4 regions of the Methylobacterium sp. 001424705 genome follow, and region 2 is predicted to be linked to each of the others. Evidence: predicted binding sites of a transcription regulator. Region 2 holds the regulator's gene; each other region holds the start of a gene.
The links. The regulator PhoB, encoded in region 2, activates phosphate uptake and scavenging genes when phosphate is short. The targets are predictions, from matches to a motif close to TGTCATNNANCTGTCAT.
Positions count from the first base shown of each region.

Region 1: AC6EUL_RS03110 (UDP-2,3-diacylglucosamine diphosphatase) is a predicted target of PhoB. The motif match lies at 3,272-3,288, and genes of this name have one in related genera.
Region 3: AC6EUL_RS14025 (Orn/Lys/Arg family decarboxylase) is a predicted target of PhoB. The motif match lies at 1,414-1,430, and genes of this name have one in related genera.
Region 4: AC6EUL_RS08870 (acid phosphatase) is a predicted target of PhoB. The motif match lies at 2,577-2,593, and genes of this name have one in related genera.

Region 1 is NZ_JCBANU010000002.1:187,613-193,084, reverse strand. Features, by position in the region: gene AC6EUL_RS03125 (PA0069 family radical SAM protein) at 1-674, shown strand, start outside; gene rnhB (ribonuclease HII) at 640-1,269, opposite strand; gene AC6EUL_RS03115 (glycosyltransferase family 4 protein) at 1,335-2,405, opposite strand; gene AC6EUL_RS03110 (UDP-2,3-diacylglucosamine diphosphatase) at 2,402-3,223, opposite strand; gene AC6EUL_RS03105 (aminotransferase class V-fold PLP-dependent enzyme) at 3,810-5,018, shown strand; gene AC6EUL_RS03100 (D-2-hydroxyacid dehydrogenase) at 5,149-5,472, shown strand, end outside.
Region 2 is NZ_JCBANU010000024.1:50,125-55,596, forward strand. Features, by position in the region: gene AC6EUL_RS17605 (SDR family NAD(P)-dependent oxidoreductase) at 37-849, shown strand; gene AC6EUL_RS17610 (matrixin family metalloprotease) at 942-1,970, shown strand; gene phoB (phosphate regulon transcriptional regulator PhoB) at 2,024-2,728, opposite strand; gene phoU (phosphate signaling complex protein PhoU) at 2,759-3,484, opposite strand; gene pstB (phosphate ABC transporter ATP-binding protein PstB) at 3,570-4,388, opposite strand; gene pstA (phosphate ABC transporter permease PstA) at 4,441-5,331, opposite strand; gene pstC (phosphate ABC transporter permease subunit PstC) at 5,365-5,472, opposite strand, start outside.
Region 3 is NZ_JCBANU010000017.1:54,326-59,797, reverse strand. Features, by position in the region: gene AC6EUL_RS14035 (NupC/NupG family nucleoside CNT transporter) at 1-924, opposite strand, end outside; gene AC6EUL_RS14030 (hypothetical protein) at 1,185-1,358, shown strand; gene AC6EUL_RS14025 (Orn/Lys/Arg family decarboxylase) at 1,478-3,838, shown strand; gene AC6EUL_RS14020 (GNAT family N-acetyltransferase) at 3,838-4,446, shown strand; gene AC6EUL_RS14015 (hypothetical protein) at 4,487-4,702, opposite strand; gene AC6EUL_RS14010 (helix-hairpin-helix domain-containing protein) at 4,792-5,418, opposite strand.
Region 4 is NZ_JCBANU010000008.1:141,402-146,873, reverse strand. Features, by position in the region: gene AC6EUL_RS08890 (TerC family protein) at 1-583, shown strand, start outside; gene AC6EUL_RS08885 (hypothetical protein) at 487-915, opposite strand; gene AC6EUL_RS08880 (hypothetical protein) at 1,070-1,252, opposite strand; gene AC6EUL_RS08875 (hypothetical protein) at 1,515-1,652, opposite strand; gene AC6EUL_RS08870 (acid phosphatase) at 1,656-2,516, opposite strand; gene AC6EUL_RS08865 (anti-sigma factor family protein) at 2,774-3,568, opposite strand; gene AC6EUL_RS08860 (sigma-70 family RNA polymerase sigma factor) at 3,680-4,300, opposite strand; gene AC6EUL_RS08855 (patatin-like phospholipase family protein) at 4,358-5,470, opposite strand.

The sequences.
Region 1 (5,472 bases), on a different contig from region 2:
GCACCGTCACCGATCCCTACCAGCCGATCGAACGGGAGCATCGCGTCACCCGCGCGGTGCTGGAGGTCCTGGCGCGGTTCCGCCACCCGGTCGGCATCGTGACGAAATCGAATCTCGTCGTGCGCGATCTCGACCTCCTCACCGACCTCACGCGCGACGGTCTCGTGAAGGTCGCGATCTCGGTGACCACCCTCGATCCCGTCCTGGCACGCCGGCTGGAGCCCCGCGCGCCGCATCCGCAAAAGCGCCTGGACGCGATCGCCCGCCTGAGCGCCGCGGGCATTCCCGTGATGGTCATCGCCGCGCCGATCATCCCTTCGTTGAACGACCACGAGCTCGAGGCGATCCTCGCCCGGGCCCGGGCGCTCGGCGCCGTGGAGGCGAGCCACGTACTCCTACGCCTGCCGCTCGAACTCGATGACCTGGTGAACGACTGGTTCGCCGAGCATTACCCAGGTCGCCAGCGCCACGTCATGTCGCTGGTCCGCGCCGCGCGGGGCGGAAAGGCCTATGACGCCGCTTTCGGCACGCGGATGACCGGCACCGGCGCCTATGCCGACCTGATCCGCCAGCGCATGCGGCTCGCCCGGCAGCGCCTCGGCTATCCCGAAGTCCGTCGTCGCCTGCGCGTCGACCTGTTCAGGGTTCCGCGCGACCAGTTGAGCCTGTTCTGAGATCGTAGGCGCGCGTGAAGCTGAGCCGATGATGGGGCGAGCGGCCGCGGTGTGCGAGGCCGGCGAGATGGGTGCGCGTGCCGTAGCCGACGTTGCTCGCCCAGCCGTAGTCCGGGTAGCGCCCGGCCAGCCGACGCATCAATGCGTCGCGCAGGGTCTTGGCCACGATGGAGGCGGCGGCGATCTGCGGCACCAGCCGGTCGCCGCCCACCACGGCGCGGCCGGGGAGGGCGAGTCCCGGAATCGTGTCGCGGCCGTCGACCCAGACCGGTGCGTCGAGATGCAGGCCGAGGACCGCGCGCCGCATGGCGTCGAGGGTGGCGGCGCGGACGTTGATCCGGTCCACCAGCGCGCGCGATCCGGCCGCCACCGCGACGCGGGCGCGCGCCCGGATGAGTGGAGTCAACGCCTCGCGCTCGGCCGCCTTCAGGCGCTTGCTGTCGTCGAGACGCGCCAGAAGCTCGGGCGGGAATGCAGCCGGCGCGAACCACACCGCCGCGACGATCACCGGGCCGCAGAGGGCCCCCCGCCCAACCTCGTCGCAGCCGATCACGGCCGGGTAGGTCTCCGCCAGGCGCGGGTCGAAGGGCGGCATCGGGCAGGGTCCGGGCAGGGGGCTGATCCCTTCCCCTAGCGTGCGTGGCCAGTCGGGTCCACGCGTCAGCCGAGTTCGACGATGCCCCGCGATGGCGTGCCCGCGGCCCGAACCCGGACGGACGTGCTGCCATGGGCTTGTGCGATGTTGTCGTAGAACTGCCGCGCGCTCTCGGCCCAGGTGTACCGCAGGGCTTCGCTGCGGCAACGCTCCCGCGGAATTGCCAAGGCGGCCACGGCGGCCGCCCGCAAGTCGTGATCGAGGACGCCGGCACCGGTCCGGCCGATGACGTCAAGGGGCCCGGTGACGGGATAGGCGGCCACGGGGACTCCACAGGCGAGGGCTTCGAGAAGCACGATTCCGAAGGTGTCGGTCAGGCTCGGAAACACGAAGACGTCGGCAGCGGCGTAGAGGGCAGCGAGGGCGGCGCCGGTGCGGATGCCGAGAAAGTGGGCCGCCGGCGCAATCCCCGCGAGGCGCGCCCGATCCGGACCGTCGCCGACGACGACCTTCGTTCCGGGCAGATCGAGGCGCAGGAACGCCTCGAGGTTCTTCTCCACCGCGAGCCGTCCCACCGAGAGGAAGATCGGCCGCGGCAGCCCGGCAAGGTCCGGCGCATCCGGCGGGCGAGGCCGGAACAGCTCGGTGTCGACGCCGCGCGTCCAGCGCATCAGGTTGGTGAAGCCGCGCGCGTGGAGGTCGCGCTCCAGGGAGGGAGTCGAGACCATAGTGCCGTTGGCCGCGCCATGGAACCGGCGCAGCCAGGCATAGCTCCAGGTTTCGGGCACGGGGGCCCGGGCGGAGAGGTATTCCGGGAAGCGGGTGTGATAGCTCGTGGTGAACGGACGGCCATGGGCGAGGCAGTATCGCCGCGTGGCATAGCCCACGGTCCCTTCCGTGGAGATGTGGACGTGGGTGGGCTGCAGATCGTCCCAGAGGCGCGCCACGTGCCGTTTGGTGGCGTAGGCGACCCGAATCTCGGGATAGCCCGGCAGGGGCAGGGAGGCGAAGTCCTGGTGGGTCAGGAACACCGGGTCGAAGCCGTAGGCAGCCCCCGCCGCGGCCATGTTCTCCAGGGAGCGGACCACGCCGTTGACTTGCGGATGCCAAGCATCCGTCGCGATGAGGAGCCTCACGCGACCGCCCGGGCTCCGTCGGGCCGCGTGCGGTCGACGAGCTCGGTCCGCCCGGCGCGGGCCCTCAGCAGGCTCGGATAGTGCAACACCTCCATGGTGCCGTCGTAGTGCTCGACGATGGCGGTGCAGGATTCCACCCAGTCGCCGGTGTTCAGGTAGGTGAGACCGTTGATCTGCCGGTTGGCCGCGTGGTGGATGTGGCCGCAGATCACCCCGTCGGCCCCGACGCGCTTGGCCTCGGCGCTGAGCAATTCCTCGAACTTGCCGATGAAGTTGACGGCGTTCTTGACCTTCAGCTTGGCCCAGGCGGAGAGCGACCAGTAGGCGAGGCCGAGGCGGCGGCGCACGGTGTTGACGTAGGTGTTCACGAAGAGGGCGAAGGTGTAGGCGCCGTCGCCCAGGAACGCGAGCCACCGGGCATGGCGGACCACCATGTCGAATTGGTCGCCGTGGATGACGAGGTAGCGCTTGCCGTCGGCGGCCTCATGCACCCGCTGATCGGCGATTTCGATGCCACCGAAGGTCATGCCGATATAGTCGCGCAGGAACTCGTCGTGGTTGCCCGGGACGTAGACCAGCGTCGAGCCCTTGCGAACCTTGCGCATGAGCTTCTGCACGACGTCGTTGTGGCTCTGCGGCCAGTACCAGCCGGACTTGAGTTGCCAGCCATCCACGATGTCGCCGACGAGGTAGATCTCGTCCGCATCGTAATCACGCAGGAATTCGAGCAGCAGATCGGCTTGGCAACCCTTGGTCCCCAAATGCATGTCGGACAGGAACAGGGTCCGGACGCGGGTCGTCTCGGTGTCTTCGCCCACGTTCGCCTCCGGGACAGCCTCCGATCCCTGGAGCCAAACCGGATTCCCGTATCAGTTTGATGACGTCGGCCTCGCCAGACCAGCCGCCTTCGGCGCCGCGACGTAAGCTCTTCTTCCACAAAAAAAATTTTGATTTGAGACCAAGTATTTCGGGTTTTCCTTTCGGCGGGAAGCCGGGCATAGTCCCGCTCAAGGTGCCCCACCGGGCGGCGTTCGAGAACGCATGACCGGAGCCCATCGAGGCGAACTAAGGGTGCCGTCCCCGGGGACGACGACGCTGAAACGGCCCAGCGGTCAGCGCGTGTCGCGCGACCCGGCCCATGGAGAAGAGGCTTGTGGTATTCGGTGGCGCGCGCGGCGACGGGCGTCGAAGGGCTTTCTTCGACGCGGGCGGACCTGGGTCCTGTATCCGTCCACAGGTCGCGCACGTACGAGTTCGTCCCGCGATTCATCTAACAAGCGGCCGCTACGAGCACTCGGGATCGTCCCGGGACGCCCCGTGCGATCCGCTTCAACCCTCGGCGCATCATTGTCGCCGCACGCCAGGGCGCGTGTGGTCACTAACGTGAGAAACGGAGAAAACATCATGGCGGCAACGCGACGTCCCGGCCGGAACCACCTGTTCGTCCCGGGCCCGACGAACATCCCGGATCGCGTGATGCGCGCGATGATGGTGCAGTCCGAGGATCACCGTTCGGTGGACTTCCCCACGCTGACCAAGCCGCTCTTCCAGGACACGAAGGCCGTCTACGGTTCGATCGAGGGCACCATCTTCCTGTTCCCGGCCTCCGGCACCGGCATCTGGGAATCCGCCCTGTCCAACACCCTGTCGCGCGGCGACAAGGTCCTGGCCGCCCGCTTCGGCCAGTTCAGCCACCTCTGGATCGACATGGCCCAGCGCCTCGGCCTGGAAGTCATCGTCCAGGACGAGGAGTGGGGCACGGGTGCGAACCCGGAGCGGATCGGCGAGGCCCTGCGCGCCGACAAGAACCACGAGATCAAGGCCGTCATGGTCGTCCATAACGAGACCGCCACCGGCGTCACCAGCGATGTCGGTGCCGTGCGCAAGGCGATCGACGCCGCCGGCCATCCGGCCCTGCTGTTCGTCGACGGCGTCTCCTCGATCGGCTCGCTCCCCTTCAAGATGGACGAGTGGAAGGTCGATTGCGCCATCGCCGGCTCGCAGAAGGGCCTGATGCTCCCCGCCGGCCTCGGCGTTATCTGCGTCAGCCAGAAGGCGCTCAAGGCCGCCGACACCTCGTCGGGCCAGAACGACCGCCTCGCACACGTGTACTTCGACTGGGCCGACCACCAGAAGCAGAACCCGGCCGGTTACTTCCCCTACACCCCGTCGCTGCCGCTGCTCTACGGCCTGCGCGAAGCTCTGGCCTGCCTTAACGAGGAAGGCCTCGAGAACGTCTACCACCGCCATCACGTCCTCGGCGAGGCGACCCGCCAAGCCGTGGCCGCCTGGGGCCTGAAGACCTGTGCCAAGGAGCCCAAGTGGAACTCCGACACGGTCACGGCCATCCTGGTGCCGGAGGGCGTCGACGCCGCCGCGATCATCAAGCACGCCTACGTGCGCTACAACCTGGCGCTCGGCGCCGGTCTGAGCCAGGTGGCCGGCAAGGTGTTCCGCATCGGTCACGTCGGTGACATGAACGAACTGTCGCTGCTGGGCGCCATCGCGGGTGCCGAGATGTCGATGCTCGATCACGGCGTGAAGGTCCAGCCCGGCTCCGGCGTCGCCGCCGCCTCGAGCTACCTGCGCGAGAACCCGCTCTCGAAGTCCTGAGCCTCCCCGGGTTCCGGATCTTTCGAAGCCAGACGTTCGGCCGGGATGGGTTCGCCCATCCCGGCCACGACCTCGACCCCACCCGTGACGTGCCCTATCCGAGACTTGGCCGGATCGGCCAGAGGATTCCATGACGAAGAAGATCGTGTTCCTCGACCGCGAGTCCCTGGACGCCAAGGTCCGTGAGTTCAACTTCCCCCACGAGTACGTCGAGTACGAGTCGACCTGGACGCCGGAGGAGATCGTCGAGCGCCTGAAGGGTGCCGAGATCGCGCTGATCAACAAGGTCCCGATGCGGGCCGAAACCCTGAAGCAGCTCCCCGACCTCAAGCTGATCGCGGTGGCCGCCACCGGCACCGATGTGGTCGACAAGGAGGCCGCCAAGGCCCAGGGCATCACCGTCGTCAACATCCGCGGCTACGCCTTCAACACCGTGCCCGAGCACGTGATCGGC
Region 2 (5,472 bases):
TTGACCCGGATCAGTGCCTCTCCGAAGGACGATCCCATGAACCTCGACCTGTCCGGCAAGCGCGCCCTCGTCAGCGGCTCCACCAGCGGCATCGGCTACGCCATCGCCAAGGCCCTGGGCGAACTCGGCGCCAACGTGGCGATCAACGGGCGGACGCAGGACCGCGTCCGCGACGCCGTCGACCGCCTGAAGCGCGAGACCGGCCGTGCCGGCTTCATCGGGGCGCCCGGGGACGTCGCCAGTCCGGACGGGGCGGCCCGCGTGGTCGCCGGCCTGCCGGACGTCGACATCCTGGTGAACAACACCGGCATCTTCGAGCCGAAGCCGTTCTTCGAGATCCCGGACGAGGACTGGCAGCGGTTCTTCGAGACCAACGTGATGAGCGGCGTGCGCCTGGCGCGGGCCTACACCCCCGGCATGGTCGCGCGCGGCTGGGGCCGGGTGGTCTTCATCTCCAGCGAATCCGGCGTGAACATCCCGGTGGAGATGGTCCATTACGGGATGACGAAGACCGCCCAGCTCGCCGTGGCCCGGGGGCTCGCCGAGACCGTGTCGGGCAGCGGCGTCACCGTGAACAGCGTGCTGCCGGGGCCGACCCTGTCCGAGGGGGTCGCCGATTTCATGAAGAGCATGGCGCAGGGGCAGGACGGCGGAACCGGGGGCGCCGTCGACCTCGACGCCGCCGGCCGCGCCTTCGTGGCCGAGCACCGCCCGACCTCGCTGATCGGCCGCCTCGCCACCGTCGAGGAGGTCGCCAGCATGGTCGCCTACATCTGCAGCCCGGCCGCCAGCGCCACCAGCGGGGCGGCGCTGCGCGTCGATGGCGGCGTGGTGCGCAGCATCGTGTGAGGACGCGCCGCCCCGACGCGTTGCGGCCGGTCCGGTAAGGATTTCGCAACCTCTGCCGCCGACCCTGGCCCGAACGCACGGGAGGGCGGCCGATGGGGGATTATGCGCTGGAAGGTCCGCGCTGGGGAACGGGCGCGGCAGGCACGGGCGGCGGCACCGTCACCTGGGCCGTCGACGGCACGATCCCCACCGGCTTCGTGAGCCTCCTCCAGGCCGCCTTCGCCACCTGGGCCGCCGCCGCCGACATCGCCTTCCAGCAGGTGGCCGCGACGGCCAACGCCCAGATCGACTTCACCCTCGGGGGGATCGACGGGCTCGGCAAGACCCTGGGCTACGCCACCTATTCCTACAGCGGCCAGCGCATGCAGTCCGCGGAGGTGACCTTCGACAGCGGCGAGGGCTGGCACGCCTCCGGCGCCCGCATCGTCGGCACCCAGAACGTGGATTTCTCCCTGGTGGCGCTGCACGAGATCGGCCACGCGCTCGGCCTCGACCATTACGACGCCAAGCCCGAGGTGATGAACGCCATCCTCGACAGGGGCATCACGACCCTGGCGGCCGGCGACATCGCCGGGATCCAGGCCCTGTACGGTGCGCCGCCCGCCCCGGTGGTGGCCGCGGCGGCACAGACGAGCCCGGTCGCCGGCACCGCCGTCACGGCGGTCTATCGGTTCTACGACACCCATACGGGGGATCACTTCTACACCACGAGCACGGCCGAGAAGGCGCAGATCGAAAAGACGCTGCCGTGGTTCACCTACGAGGGCACCCCGTGGGCGGCCCCGGCCCAGGGCGCCGACACGGTGGACGTGTTCCGGTTCTTCGACACGGCCTCGAACGCCCACTTCTTCACGACGAGCGTCGCCGAGCGGGACCAGGTCCTCAAGACGGCGCCGACCTACACGTACGAGGGCGTGGCCTTCGAGGCCTACGCGGATGCGGGCGCCCCCGGCGGCCTGACCCTGGAGCGCTTCTACAACACCCAGACCGGCCAGCATCACTTCGCCGGCAGTGCCGAGGAAGCCAACGGCATCAACCACGGCGCCGCCGGTCCGGGCTGGGTCGACGAGGGCAAGGCCTTCACCGTCCACCTGCCCACCGATGCGATGATCTTCGCCTAGGCGGCGGGCCCGGCTATCCGCCTGACGGCTGGGCCGGCGCGCCTCGGGATCGGCTACTCGGCCTCGGCCTCGAACATCTCGTCGAAGGAGTAGCCCGAGCCGCGGACCGTGCGGATCGGGTCGCTCTGGCGCGGGCGGTTCAGGGCCTTGCGCAGGCGCCCGACATGGACGTCGACCGTGCGCTCGTCGATGTAGACGTCGTGGCCCCAGACGCCGTCGAGGAGCTGCTCGCGCGAGAACACCCGGCCGGGGCTCTGCATCAGGAATTCGAGGAGCTTGAACTCGGTCGGCCCGAGATGGATCTCGCGGCCTTCCCGGCGGATGCGGTGGCTGACCCGGTCGAGCTCGATGTCGCCGGCCACCAGCAGGTTGGCGACGTGGGCCGGCTTGGCCCGGCGCAGCAGGGCGCGGACCCGGGCGAGGAGCTCCGGCACCGAGAACGGCTTCACGATGTAGTCGTCGGCGCCCGTTCCGAGGCCCCGGATGCGGTCGCCCTCCTCGCCCCGCGCCGTGAGCATGATGACCGGCAGCCGCTCGGTCTCGCGCCGGGCGCGGATGCGGCGGCAGAGCTCGATCCCCGACAGGGCCGGCAGCATCCAGTCGAGCAGGACGAGGTCGGGCACCTGCTCCTGCAGGCGCAGGTCCGCCTCGTCGCCGCGGGCGGCCGAGTCGACGATGAACCCCTCGGCCTCGAGGTTGTAGCGGAGGAGGAGGGTCAGGGCCTCCTCGTCCTCGACGATCAGGATACGCGTACTCATCGTGCGCTTTCGATCAGACCGGCACGGGGGTCAGGCCGCGCCGGGCATGTCCACGGTGGCGTAGTTGGACGCGTCGTTCTTCGGGCGCTCGCGCTCGGCCAGGAGGTTCTCGCCGGTGACGAGGTAGTGGATCGTCTCGGCGATGTTGGTGGTGTGGTCGCCGATGCGCTCGATGTTCTTGGCCACGAACAGGAGATGCGTGCAGAACGAGATGTTGCGCGGGTCCTCCATCATGTAGGTCAGGAGCTCGCGGAACAGGGAATTGTAGAGGGCATCGATGGCGTCGTCGCGCTCCCAGACGTCGAGGGCCGCCTTGGTGTCGCGGCTGGCATAGGCGTCGAGGACGTCCTTGAGCTGCTCCTGCACCAGGTCGCTCATGTGCTGGACGCCGATGACGATCTTCTGCGGCTGGATCTGGTCGGCGATCGCCACGACGCGCTTGGCGACGTTCTTGGCGAGGTCGCCGATGCGTTCGAGATCGTTCGACACGCGGATCGCCGTCACGGTCTCGCGCAGGTCGATGGCCAGGGGCTGGCGCCGGGCGATGAGCAGGATCGCCCGCTCCTCGATCTCGCGCTGGAGGGTGTCGAGGCGGGCGTCGGCGGCGATCACCGCCTGGGCCAGGGGCGCGTCCCGGCGCACCAGGGCCTCGCCGGCCTCGGTCATCATCTTCTCGGCGATGCCGCCCATCTCGGAGATCGAGCGGCGCAGGTCCTCGAGGTCCGTATCGTAGGATTTGACGATGTGGTCGGGCATGGGGTTCGCTCCTCGATCGGGCCCGCCTGTCGGGGCCCGCCCTGGCGGTGATGGGGGACGCGGGCCGAGACCGGCCGGCGGAGGATCAGCCGAAGCGGCCGGTGATGTAGTCCTGCGTCTGGCGCTTTTCCGGATTCATGAAGATGCGCGTGGTGGGCCCGAACTCCACCAGTTCGCCGAGATACATGAAGGCGGTGAACTGCGAGATGCGCGCCGCCTGCTGCATGTTGTGCGTGACGATGACGATGGTGAATTCCGAACGCAGCTGCTCGATCAGCTCCTCGATGCGGCCCGTCGAGATCGGGTCGAGGGCCGAGGTCGGCTCGTCGAACAGGATCACCTCGGGGCGCTGGGCCACCGTGCGGGCGATGCAGAGGCGCTGCTGCTGGCCGCCCGAGAGGCCCATGCCGGATTGCCTGAGCTTGTCCTTCACCTCGTCCCAGAGGGCGGCCTTGCGCAGGGATTCCTCGACGCGCATGTCGAGGTCGGCCTTGGGCAGCTTCTCGTAGAGGCGCAGGCCGAAGGCGACGTTGTCGTAGATCGACATCGGGAACGGGGTCGGCTTCTGGAATACCATGCCGATGCGCGAGCGCAGCTCGTTCAGGTCGACCCCGGAATCCAGGACGTTCTGGCCGTCGAGGAGGATCTCCCCTTCCGCGCGCTGGTCCGGATACAGGCTGTAGATCCGGTTGAAGGTGCGCAGCAGGGTGGACTTCCCGCAGCCCGACGGGCCGATCAGCGCCGTGACCTGGCGGTCGTGGAAGTTGAGGTTGACCGACTTCAGGCCGTGGAAGCTGCCGTAGTAGAAATTCAGGTCCTTGACGGCGATGCGGACCGGTGAGGACTCGTCGGCCTTGTGGCGTCCGGTGAGCTGCGCGGACGTGATCCCGGGGGCGGCGTTCATCGGTTCAAGATCCTATCGGGCGAAGCGGCGGGGACAGGCGGCGCGCGGGTGGTCAGCGCGACCGCTCGGTCTTGATGACGAAGCGGGCCACGATCGACAGGGCGAGGATCGTGACGGTGATGAGGAGGGCGCCGGCCCAGGCGAGCTGCTGCCAGTTCGGATAGGGCGAGAGGGCGAACTGGTAGATCATCACGGGCAGGTTCGGCACGCCGCCCATCAGGTTGGGGGCGAACCAGCTGTTGTTGTTGAGCGCGGTGAAGAGCAGCGGCGCGGTCTCGCCGGCGATGCGGGCCAGGGCCAGGATGATGCCGGTGACGATGCCGGCGCTGGCGCCGCGCCAGGTGATGCTCCGGATGACGATGGAGGGCGGGGCGCCCAGCGCGGCGCCGGCCTCGCGCAGGGTCGAGGGCACGAGGCGCAGCATGTCCTCGGTGGTGCGCACGATCACCGGGGTGGCGATGATGGCCAGCGCCACCGCGCCGGCCCAGCCGGAATAGGAGCCCATGGGGCGCACCATCAGCGTGTAGACGAACAGGCCTATGAGGATCGAGGGCGCCGAGAGCAGGATGTCGTTGAGGAAGCGGATGACGTCGGCGATCTTCGAGTTGCGGCCGTACTCGGCCAGGAACGTCCCCGCCATCACGCCGACGGGCGTCGCCACCAGGATGGCCAGGAGGGTCATCACCAGGCTGCCGAGGATCGCGTTGGCGATGCCGCCGCCCTCGGAACCGGGCCCCGGCGTCGGGGCGGTGAAGAGGGTCGGCGAGACGCCCTTGATGCCCTCGACCACCAGCATGAACAGGATCGAGCCGAGCACGACGATGCCCACCAGCGTGGCGATCGTGCTCGCCAGGATCAGGATCCGGTCGGCGACCCGGCGGCCGGGCCGGACCCGGCTGATCCGGGCCGGGGCGGCGGTGGTGAGGGGGTTCGCGGCGTCCATGATGCGGCTCCTGACGACTCGGTGAGGCTGGCCTCAGGCGACCTTCGCGCGGCGGGTGAGGAGGCGCGCGACGATCAGGACGAAGAAGGTGATGACGAAGAGGATGCAGCCGAGGGCCATCAGGGCGTTCAGCTGCATGCC
Region 3 (5,472 bases), on a different contig from region 2:
GGCCAGCGGCGCGAACACCGCGCCGAGGAGGCCCTCCAGGCTCAGGGCGGGATAGCCCGCGAGGCCACCGGCCCAGCCCATGAACCCGTTCAGCAGGGCGATCAGCCCCGTGAACGCGATCAGCATCGCCCCCACCGAGACCGCCACGGCGAGCCCCTTCTGGGTGCCGTCGGCCGCCGCCTCGATCACGTTGACCGCCCGCGTCTCCGCGAAGGTGACCCGCGTGGAGGTGACCCGGCTCGGCTCCGTCGTCGGCACCAGGATCTTGGCGTAGAGCAGCCCGCCCGGCACCGCCATGACGCTCGCCGCGAGCAGATACTCCATCGGAACGCCCAAAGCCGCGTAGCCGGCCAGAATCGTGCCCGCTGTGGAGGCGGCCCCGCTCGACATCACGGCGAACAGTTCGGCCGAGGTCAGCGCCAGCAGGAATGGCCGCAGCGCGATGGCGATCTCGCTCTGGCCGATGGCGATGGTGATCACCGCCGAGAAGGTCTCGATCCGCGAGGTGCCGATCACCCGCTGCAGCGCCGCGCCGATGCCGCGCGCGGCCGCCTGCATCACCCCGAAATGGTAGAGCACCGCGATCAGCGCCGAGACGTAGAGGATCTGCGGCAGGATGCGCAGGGCCAGGATGAAGCCGCTGCCGCCGAACAGCTCGACCATCCGCGGCTCGACGAGGCCGCCGAACAGGAACGCGGTGCCCCGGTCGCCGTAGTTCAGCACGGTCTGGACGAAGCCCGCCGCCGCCGCGAGGCCCGTCCGGCCCGCCGGGATGAACAGCACCAGGGCCCCCACCGCCACCTGCAGCGCCAGGGCCGAGAGGACCACGCGGGGCGAGATCGCCCGCCGGTTGGTGGAGAACAGCACGGCCACGGCCAGCAGCAGGGCGAGGCTCATCCCTGCGTGAAAAAGCTTCTCGACCATGCCGCCCCGCTGTTCTGCCTTGCGCGGAGCAAGCCCGATGCCGGGGCGTTTGTCGCGGGTGAAATGGCGCTGTCTCCCGGCGCCGGCGGGGAAGGATTGCCGGAGACAGGGCCGCCCGCGTGGTTCCGCGCCTCCACTCCCTCCGCCGCGCCCGGCCGGTCCTCTCCGGGCGCTCGCGCCTGCCGCGGGACGAGATCGCCGGGTGAAACGCCGCCGAGACCAAGCGCCCGCTCGTCACCCTGTCGATCCGCACCGCGCGGGTGCTGCCGCCGACCCGGGGCACCGGCAAGTTCGGCCTGACCATCGAGGGGCTGTTCATCGGCGAAATCGAGAACGGCTTGCTCCGCGCCCTCGCGATCTGCGGCCTCGCGGCGCCGGCGATCCACGGCGTGATCCACCGGCTCGGGCTCGTCAAACGGCGCGGCGGATCGTAAGCCGGCTCCCTGTCGCGCCGCGCGGCGCCTGAAAACACCGCGACCGCCGCAAGATCGTCATCGAAGCGTCACGTCCCGTCGCGAACGGTGCGCCAAACGCCCCTGGGAGCCTTTTCCGCATGGACTTCTTTCGCCGCTTCACCGTCCTGATGTGTGCGCCGAACTTCGACCCGGACGATCTCGAGGGCGTGCGCGTCCAGCAGATCATCGGCTCCGTGGAGAAGCTCGGCTTCGAGGTGGTGCGGGCCCGCCGCGTCGAGGATGCGGCCATCGCGGTCCAGACCGATTCGGCCATCGGCTGCATGGTGGTGGACTGGGGCAAGCGCGGCCTCGACGGCAAGGCGGCGGCCCTCATCAACCTGATGCGCAAGCGCGGGCTGGAGATGCCCATCGTCATCATGGTCCGCCGCAAGCGCCTGGAGGACATCCCCGTCGAGGTGCTGGACTTCATCGACGGCTATATCTTCCTGGCGGAAGAAACCCCGGACTACATCGCCCGCGGCCTGGTGAGCCGCGTGAAGCAGTATGCCGAGACCCTGAAGACGCCGTTCTTCGGCGCGCTGGTGGATTACGCCGAGCAGGGCAACCAGCTCTGGACCTGCCCGGGCCACAACGGCGGCATCTTCTACAACCGCTCCCCGATCGGACGCATCTTCGTCGAGCATCTCGGCGAGGCGGTGTTCCGCGACGACCTCGACAACTCGGTGCTCGATCTCGGCGATCTCCTCGTCCACGAGGGCCCGGCCCTGAAGGCGCAGAAGGAGGCGGCCGTCATCTTCGGGGCGGAGAAGACCTACTTCGTCCTCAATGGCACCTCGGCCTCCAACAAGATCGTGCTCTCGGCCCTGGTCGCCGAGGGCGACCTCGTGCTGTTCGACCGCAACAACCACAAGGCCGCGCATCACGGCGCGCTGTTCCTCGGCGGTGCGATCCCGGTCTTCCTGGAGACCGACCGCAACGCCTACGGCCTGATCGGCCCGATGTACCACGAGGCCCTGGACGAGACGCGCATCCGCGAGAAGATCCGCACCAACCCGCTGATCACCGACACGGAGGCCTGGCGGCGCGAGCGGCCGTTCCGCGTCGCGGTGGTCGAGCAGTGCACCTATGACGGCACGATCTACAACGCACAGATGATCCTCGATAAGATCGGGCATCTCTGCGACTACATCCTCTTCGACGAGGCCTGGGCGGGCTTCATGAAGTTCCACCCGCTCTTCGCCGGCCGCTTCGCGATGGGCTTGAAGGGCCTCGACGAGACCTCGCCGGGCATCATCGCCACGCAATCGACCCACAAGCAATTGGCGAGCTTCTCGCAGGCCTCGCAGATCCACACCAAGGACAGCCATATCCGCGGCCAGACCCGGCGCATCGAGCACCGGCGCTTCAACGAGACCTTCCTGGTCCACGCCTCGACCTCGCCGTTCTACCCCCTGTTCGCCTCCCTCGACGTCGGCGCGCAGATGATGAAGGGGCGCTCCGGCGTCGTCCTGTGGGACGACACGATCCGCCTCGGCATCGAGTGGCGCAAGAAGGTCCGCGCCATCCGCCGCGAGTTCGAGGAGAAGGAGGGCGATCCGCTCAAGCGCTGGTTCTTCGATCCCTTCGTGCCGGACACGGTCGAGGCACCGGACGGCAAGGTGCCGTGGGAAAGCCTGTCGACGGACGAACTCGCCGGCAACGTGAAGTACTGGGAACTGACACCCGGCGCCGACTGGCACGGCTTCACCCATGTGGCGCCCGACTACGCCATGACCGACCCCAACAAGCTCACCGTGCTGACCCCGGGTTTCAACCGGCACACCGGGGAATATGCCGCGCACGGGGTGCCGGCGCCGATCGTGGCGCAGTACCTGCGGGAAAACCGCATCGTGCCGGAGAAGAACGACCTCAACTCGCTGCTCTTCCTACTGACGCCGGGCGTCGAATCCTCGAAGGCCGGCACGCTGATCTCGGGGCTGGTCGCCTTCAAGCGCCTGCACGACGACAACGTGCCGTTGGAGGAGGCGATGCCCGAATTCGTCCGGCGCCGGCCCAACCGCTACAAGGGCGTGCGCCTGCGCGACCTGTGCGCCGACTTCCACGCCTTCCATCGCGAGCACGGCACCAGCACGCTCCAGCGCAAGCAGTTCGAGCCGGGGCACCTGCCCGAGATGGTGATGACGCCGAAGGAGGCGGTCCAGCAGCTCACCCGCAACAACGTCGATTACGTGCCGATCGCCGAAGCCGAGGGCCGCGTGGCGACGACCTTGCTTCTGGTCTACCCGCCGGGCATCGGCACGGTGCTGCCGGGCGAGCGATTGGACGAGCGGGCCAAACCCATGCTGGACTATTTCAAGATGTTCGAGCGCTCCGCGAACCTGTTCCCGGGCTTCGAGGCCGAGATCCAGGGCGTGTTCCGCGACGTCGATCCGGACGGCACGATCCGGTTCCACACGTATGTCATGCGAGAGCCCCGCGTCATGCGCGAGGGGCGCTGATGGCGGGCGTGGCCGAGAGCGATCCCGACCTCGTCATCCGGCCCTCGTCGGATGCCGACGTGCCGGACATGGTGGACATCTACGCCCACCACATCCGGCGCGGCGTCGGCGATGTCGGGGATTTCGAGGAGGACCCGCTCCATCCCGACGACCTGAAGAAGCGTCGGAAGGCCATGCGCAAGAAGCGCCTGCCGCACCTCGTGGCCGACCGCGACGGGATCGTGGCGGGCTACGCCTACGCGGTGCCGTTCCGCAAGCGTCCCGCCTATCGCTACACCCTCAAGCACTCGATCTACGTCCACCACGCGCACCTGAACGCGGGGATCGGCCGGCGCCTGCTGCCGGCGCTGATCGAGGCCTGCGCGGCGGGCGGCTACCGGCAGATGATCGGTTACATCGACGCCCAGAACGAGGCGTCCCTGCGCCTCCACGAAGCCTGCGGCTTCGTCCGCGTCGGGCTCTTGCCGGCGGTGGGCTACAAGTACGGGCGTTGGAGCGACAGCGTCATGGTGCAGTGCGCGCTCGGAACCGGGTCCACGGACCAGCCCGGCACCTGGACCCGCACCGTGGAGGCCGTGGTGGCGGGGCACGACTGGATCGGAAAGTAGCGCGCCGGCGCCGGAGGCGCCCGCGCAGGGATCCGGCCGCCTATTGCTGCGCGCGGTTGATCAGCGTCTGCAGCGCCCGGGCCACCGCCTCGCTGACGTTCTTGCGGTACTTGCGGTGGACCAGCTGGCCGTTGTGATAGATGTCGTGCTCCACGTAGAGCTTCTCGCCGTCCCACCGGACGATGTTGTCGGTCTCGGTGGTCTCCTCGACGCCGAGATCCTCGCGAAAGGTAACGCCCCCGGCTTGCGCAAACATGGCTCGTCCCTGGTGATCGAAGCGATTTTCCGGCGTGCCGGAGGGGTATCTTAGGCAGACGGCGCGTGGCGCGCTACCCGAAACGGGGCTCAGCGCACCGTGACCTGATCCTTGATCCGCTCATAGACCGCCCGGCTGAGGACGCGCTTCGACAGAAGCTCGCCGACGGAGGCGTAGGGCCGCTTCTGCACGATGGCGCGCCCGATCATGCCGCCGCCCCGGAGGCCGTTCAGCTCGGCGACGGTTCCAGTGTTGAGGTCGACGATCGCGACGCCCCTCGGCCCGGCCGTCTCGGCGGCGGTGTCGATGGCCTCCTCGCCGGCCGACGGGGGCGTCGGGCGGGAGGCGGTCCCGATGTCCGGGAGGGCCGGCGCCGGGTCGCTCGGCGCTGGCGAATGGGGCGACGGCGCCGTCGGCGCGGGCACCGGCAGGGGCGCATTCGGTGCGGGCGCGGGCGTCGGCGGCACGGCGGCTTGTGGCGCCGGGGCGGGCACGGCCTGCGGCAGGGGCGCCGGCGCCACCGGGGAGACGGGCCGCGTCGCAGCCGGCGGCACCGCCGCCTGGGTTCCGGCGGCCCCGGTCTCCGGGGCCGTCCGGGTGATGGGCGTCTCCGGCGTTCCGCTGTCCTGCGGACGCAGCATTTGGATGATCCCGGCCAGGACGGCTGCCACCACGATGAGAATGCCGACCCGCAGGACCGCTGAACCGCTGAGCATTGTGAGGGCGGCCTCGCGCCTGAGAAGAGGATGAACGCCTAACATAGGCGATAA
Region 4 (5,472 bases), on a different contig from region 2:
CCTCGCGCTGATCCTGCGCCTCGGCCTCCTCGCCACCATCGCGTACATCGTCGCCCTGACGCAGCCCGTCTTCGAGGTGTTCGGCAAGGGCTTTTCCTGGCGCGATCTGATCCTCATCGCCGGCGGCCTGTTCCTTCTGTGGAAGGCCACGAAGGAGATCCATCACACCGTCGATCCGGAGCCGGAGACGTTCGGGAGCAGCGCTGTGCGGCTCGGCTTCACCGCGGCCATCGGCCAGATCCTCGTCCTCGATCTCGTGTTTTCCATCGACAGCATCATCACGGCGGTGGGCATGACGGAGCACGTGCCCATCATGGTGATCGCCGTCGTCACCGCCGTGACCGTGATGCTGCTGGCTGCCGACCCGTTATCGCGCTTCATCGCCGCCAACCCGACGGTGGTGATGTTGGCGCTGGGCTTCCTCATCATGATCGGCATGACGCTGATCGCCGAAGGCTTCGGTGCTCACGTGTCGAAGGGGTACATCTACACTGCCATGGCCTTCTCGGCGGGCGTGGAGGGGCTGAACATGCTGGCCCGACGCCGCAGGCGTGCCCAGACCGGAACGATCACCAAATCCTGAGGAAACGTCGTTAACGTTTCACGGGAAAATCCTCGAGGAGGCTCGGCCGGGCTGATCGGCCGGGCCTCTTTCCGTTGGGCGGCGCATTCCCAGAGATCGATCAGGCTCGCGATGAACCGGCGCGGCTGACCGCGATAGCAGAAGCCCGCCTGGCAGCAGGTCTGATAGCTGCGGTCGAACATGTTGTGGACGGTGGCCTGCAGTTTCATGCCCTGCAGCTTCGGATCGATCCGTGCGAAATCGTAGCCGAGTACCGCATCGAACAGAGTCACGGTGGCGTTGCGGAAGCTGCTTGGCACGTCGTTGGCCGAGCTGCTGCCAGCGTCGCGCACGCCGCCGCCGACCCCGAGACCGTAGAGGTCGAGACCCGGGGGTTAGCACGGAGGTCGCGCGCATCTTGAAGGGGTTGCCGGGAATGCCCGAAAGGGCGAGCCCGACCGTCTCCGGGCTGCCCAGGCTCCGGGTCGTTCGGATGTCCACGTGGCTCTAGGCAGCCAGGATGTTGAAGCCGGGTCCGAGATTGGCGACGGCCTCCGGTTCCGCGCCGCGCGCCTGCGCCTCTCCGACGGCGGCCTGGACGACCAACGGATTGACGGGGTCGGGCCGCAGCACGTTGGTCTGGGTGATGTCGAAGATGGCGGTGTTCAGGACGACGTTGGTGCCCGGCACGTTGAACTTGATGCCGCCATCTGCTGGACTTCCGTCGACTGGAACGGTGTGCCGTCGCGATCGAGCCCAAGTGTGAGGCGAAGGAGGGCGCGAAGCTCACAGAGGGCATGAGTTCGTCGGTGAGCAGGGTGCGCTGCACTGGACCGGTGGCAACGTGCGCCTCGATCTGGTTGTCGACCGCGAACGCGTTGAGCACGTTGGTGATCCGGCCCGTGGAGCGCAGGGCCCGGGTGAGATCGTCGCTCAGGGCGTCGATCTGGGTCTAGCTTAGGTCAGCGTCAATCTGCTGGTTGCGGAAGTTCTGCCGGAAGATCGGGTCGGGGCCGAAGCGATGCTCGAAGGCATAACCGATCCGGTACTGCTCAGTGATGAAGTTCGGGAACGCTGGGTCGCCGGTCAAACACTACAGGATCGGCTCACGGGCGGCGGCCTCCTCGCGGGCACAGACGGCTTGGTCGGGAGCCGGACCGCCGGCGGCCCTGAGCTTGCCGAGTTCGACGCGAGCCTTGTCCAGATCGGCCCGAAAGCCGGCGTCGCCCTGAAGGGCGGCGAAGACGGCGCTGGCAGCCGTGCGCCCGGCCTCGATATCGCTCGCCCAGTGCAGACCGCAGACGACACGGCTCTCGCCGTAGGAGCGGGCACGGACGAAGAACTGCGTCGCCTTCTCGGGCATCAGGGCCGCCATGATCGCCGCGTAGGTCCAGGCCTGGGTCGCATGGCTCGACGGGAAGCTGAAGGCATTGCCGAGGTCGGAGGTCCGCATCACGCAGATCTCCGCGTCGTTGCCGACGAAGGGGCGCAGGCGGCGGTAATGCAGCTTCGGACCACGAGTGGCCTGGGCGATGTCGAGGCGCGCGCGTTCCAGAAGGGTCATCAGGGCAGGCGCCCGGGACTGCTCGATACGCTGGCCGATGACGCAGGCGAAATCGTCAAGGATCGCCGAGGCGCCATCGGCCACATCGGTGGTGGCCAGGGTCCAGCGCGGCGTTCCCTTGAGGGCCCGAGTTGCGACGAACGCGGCTTTGTCCGCCGACTCGGCCGCCGACTGGCCCCGCGGCGGGGCTCCGAGGATCGCGACGGTGTCGGGCGCCTGTGCCTCGGAGAGGTAGGGTGCCCGGGCTGCCTTGCCGGGTGTCAGGGGCGTGACACCGACGGCGGGGGCCGAGGCCGGTTTCTGCGCAGTCTCCTCCGCCCAAACCGCCGTAGGAGCAATCCCCACCGGCAGGGCGGCCAGGAACATCAGGGTCGGGAGCAGGCGGGCCATCGGCGTCTCGGCGTCAGAGGTCGGCACAGAGCGAGTGCCATCGGAGTATAGGGCTTCTATACAACAGGCCTATGGCACGGCTCGTCTGAACGCTGACGAAATCGCTTTCGATGTTTCTTTCGGGCTTCCGGAAAACGTCGGAAGAGGCGAATGACCGGACTTGGCCGTCCTGCATCGACACAGGCGATCGACGCGCCGGGAGAGCGCCGCGTCGCGGAAACCGGGCAATGCAGGCGCCGGACTGACGCGACGACCGATCAGAGCTTCGTCGCAGTCCGGCCGGCGAGGTTGCGCGCTGCGGATTCGAGACCGACGTGGTCGTGACCTCCGCTGAGGGCGTAGGCCGAGTGACCGGCGGTCCAGTAGGCGGTCTCGCCGTCGCCGGGGCTCGTGACCTCGCTCGGAGCGACGTGGCCGTCGAGGCTGCGGGTGGCAAACAGGGAGACTTCGCCGAGCTTGCCGGCGTCAATCACCACCTCGATGCCGGTGCCGTTGCGGGCCGGCACGATCTGCACGTCGCGCACCGTCCAGTCCGCCGGCAGGTCGGGCAACGCGATGCCGGTAGCTGCGGCAATGCCGGCGCGATCATAAGCCTGGGCCTGATCGCCCCGCTGCGCGGCAATGCGGGCGCGGACCTGCGCCGCCTCGCGGGCGTGGCGGGCATCGGCGACCAGGGCCGGATCGACGGGGGAGGCGAACGTGTCCGGCACGCCGAGGAAAGGCCCGTCGGAATGGGCCAGCCAGCCGGTGCCAACGAGGAGCGCGATCACCGCGGCGCGACGCAGGCGGTCACCGAACCGGCGCCAGGCCAGAGTCCGGTCGAGGCGCCGTGCGGCGGCCCGGTTACGCTCCGGTCCGGGGCCGGGAAGAATGGCGAAGGCCTGCCGGAGCGCGTCCCGGTCGTGCAGCTCGGCCATGATCTGCGCGGCGGTCTCGGGATTGCGCGCCAGGTGCGCCTCCACGTCGAGGCGGCGCAGGCCATCGAGCTGCCCATCCACGAAGGCGGTGAGGTCATTCTCGGTGATCGGATCGATCATCGCGGTCTGGTCCATGGCGTCGGCTCCGGTCGGATACAGGGGGCGCGTCCCCGGACGAGGAGTCCCGGCCGCGCTGAGAACGGATCGGCCTGCCTATGGCGCTCCGTCCCGGTCTTCGAAAACGTCTCAGGTGTCGCCGACGGCGCGGCCCGTTCGGTGCGATGCGTCGTCCTCGTCCTGGGCGACGAGGCGCAGGCGCGGCCGCTCGGCCGCGAGGCGCTGGCGCCGCTCGGCGACACCGCTCCCCTGGCGCTCACCTTCCTCGAAGGCCCGCAGGGCGGCGCGGCCCCGCCCAAGACGCGACATCAGTGTGCCGATGGGGATGCCGAGGACGGCCGCCGCATCGGCATAGGCCATACCTTCCAGGGTAACGAGGTGAAGGGCGGCGCGCTGCTCTTCCGGCAGCGTGAGGAAGGCGCGCCGGATCTGCGCAAGGCGGACTTGCGCCTCCTGGGCCGGGGGCGCCATCTCCTCGCTCATCTGCACGAGGGTATCGGCGTGGCGGGCCTCGACCCGCTTCCGGCGCTGCTCGTCGATGAAGACGTTGTGCAGCACCGTCATCATCCAGGTGCGCAGGTTGGTGTTCGGCCGCGCCGCCTGGCCCGATTCCAGGGCCCGCACCAGCGCATCGTGCACGAGGTCATCGGCCCGCAGCGTGTCGCGCGTTAGGGCCCGCGCGTAGCGCCGGAGCGGCACGAGCAGGTCGACGATGGCAGCGGGGCCGGGCGGGTTCGGTTCGGTCGTCATAAGAGCATCAACGCACGAACCGCTGCTCTTAATCCAGCCGCGGCGTGTGGACGCGCATCAACGGTAGGTCGCCTCGAGATCGAGGGTGCAGGTTCGGCCGATCTGCTCGTAATTCTCGGCGATCCAGGCCTGAGCCGCACCGCGGCCCTTGTCTCGCAGGCGCTCGAACACCCGCCAGCGGGCATCGAGGCGCGAGGAGGCCTGGTACTCGTCGAGGGCGCCCGTGCCGTCGATGCGGTGGACGTACTGCGACTGGTACTCGCCCCGGCCGAGCACGCCCTCGGCGATGAGGTGGTCGACGAAGTCGATCGCGCGCAGTTCGCGCATGAGGTTGGCGTTGAAGGTGATCTCGTTGAGCCGGTCCTGGATCTCCTGCGGCGTGCGCGGGGTCTCGCGGCGCTCCACCGGGTTGATCTGCACCAGGACGATGTCGCGGGTCTCGGCCCCGCGATAGAGGGGATAGAGCGGCGGGTTGCCGAGATAGCCGCCATCCCAGTAGGGCACGCCGTCGATCTCCACCGCCTGGAACACGGTCGGCAGGCAGGCGGAGGCCATGAGGTGATCGACGTTCAGCGCCTCGCGCTCGAACACCGCGAGCTTGCCCGTCCAGACATTGGTGGCGGAGACGAACACCGCAGCGGTCTCAGCGGCGCGCAGGCGCTCGAAATCCACCTGGGCGGCGAGCACCTTGCGGAGCGGATTGTAGTTCAGCGGGTTCGAGGTGTAGGGGCTGGTCTTCAGGGCCCGGCTCCAGAACTCCGCGATCGGATTGTTCGACCAGAACTCGAACAGACCGCTGAAGGCGCGGCGCTGAGCCGGCCAGAAGTCGCCATCGAGGCTGACCTCGCGCCAGAACCGCTCCAGGGCCCGGCGAGCGCCCCCGGGCCCGCCCTCGAGCCAGCCATCGACCATCACGACGGCATTCATCGCCCCGGCGCTCGCCCCGGTGATCGCCTCGAAACCGAGGCGCCCGTCCTCGATCAGCGCATCGAGCACGCCCCAGGTGAAGGCGCCGTGCGCGCCGCCGCCCTGAAGGGCGAGGGCGACGGTCTTCTCCGCATGCGGACCTGCCATCACACGGGTCTTGGCGGCGGGCTGCATCCGCAGGTCCCGTTCGACCGGGACGTCGATGAGCGAATCGACCGTCGGCTGCTGATGCGGATCAAGCATGC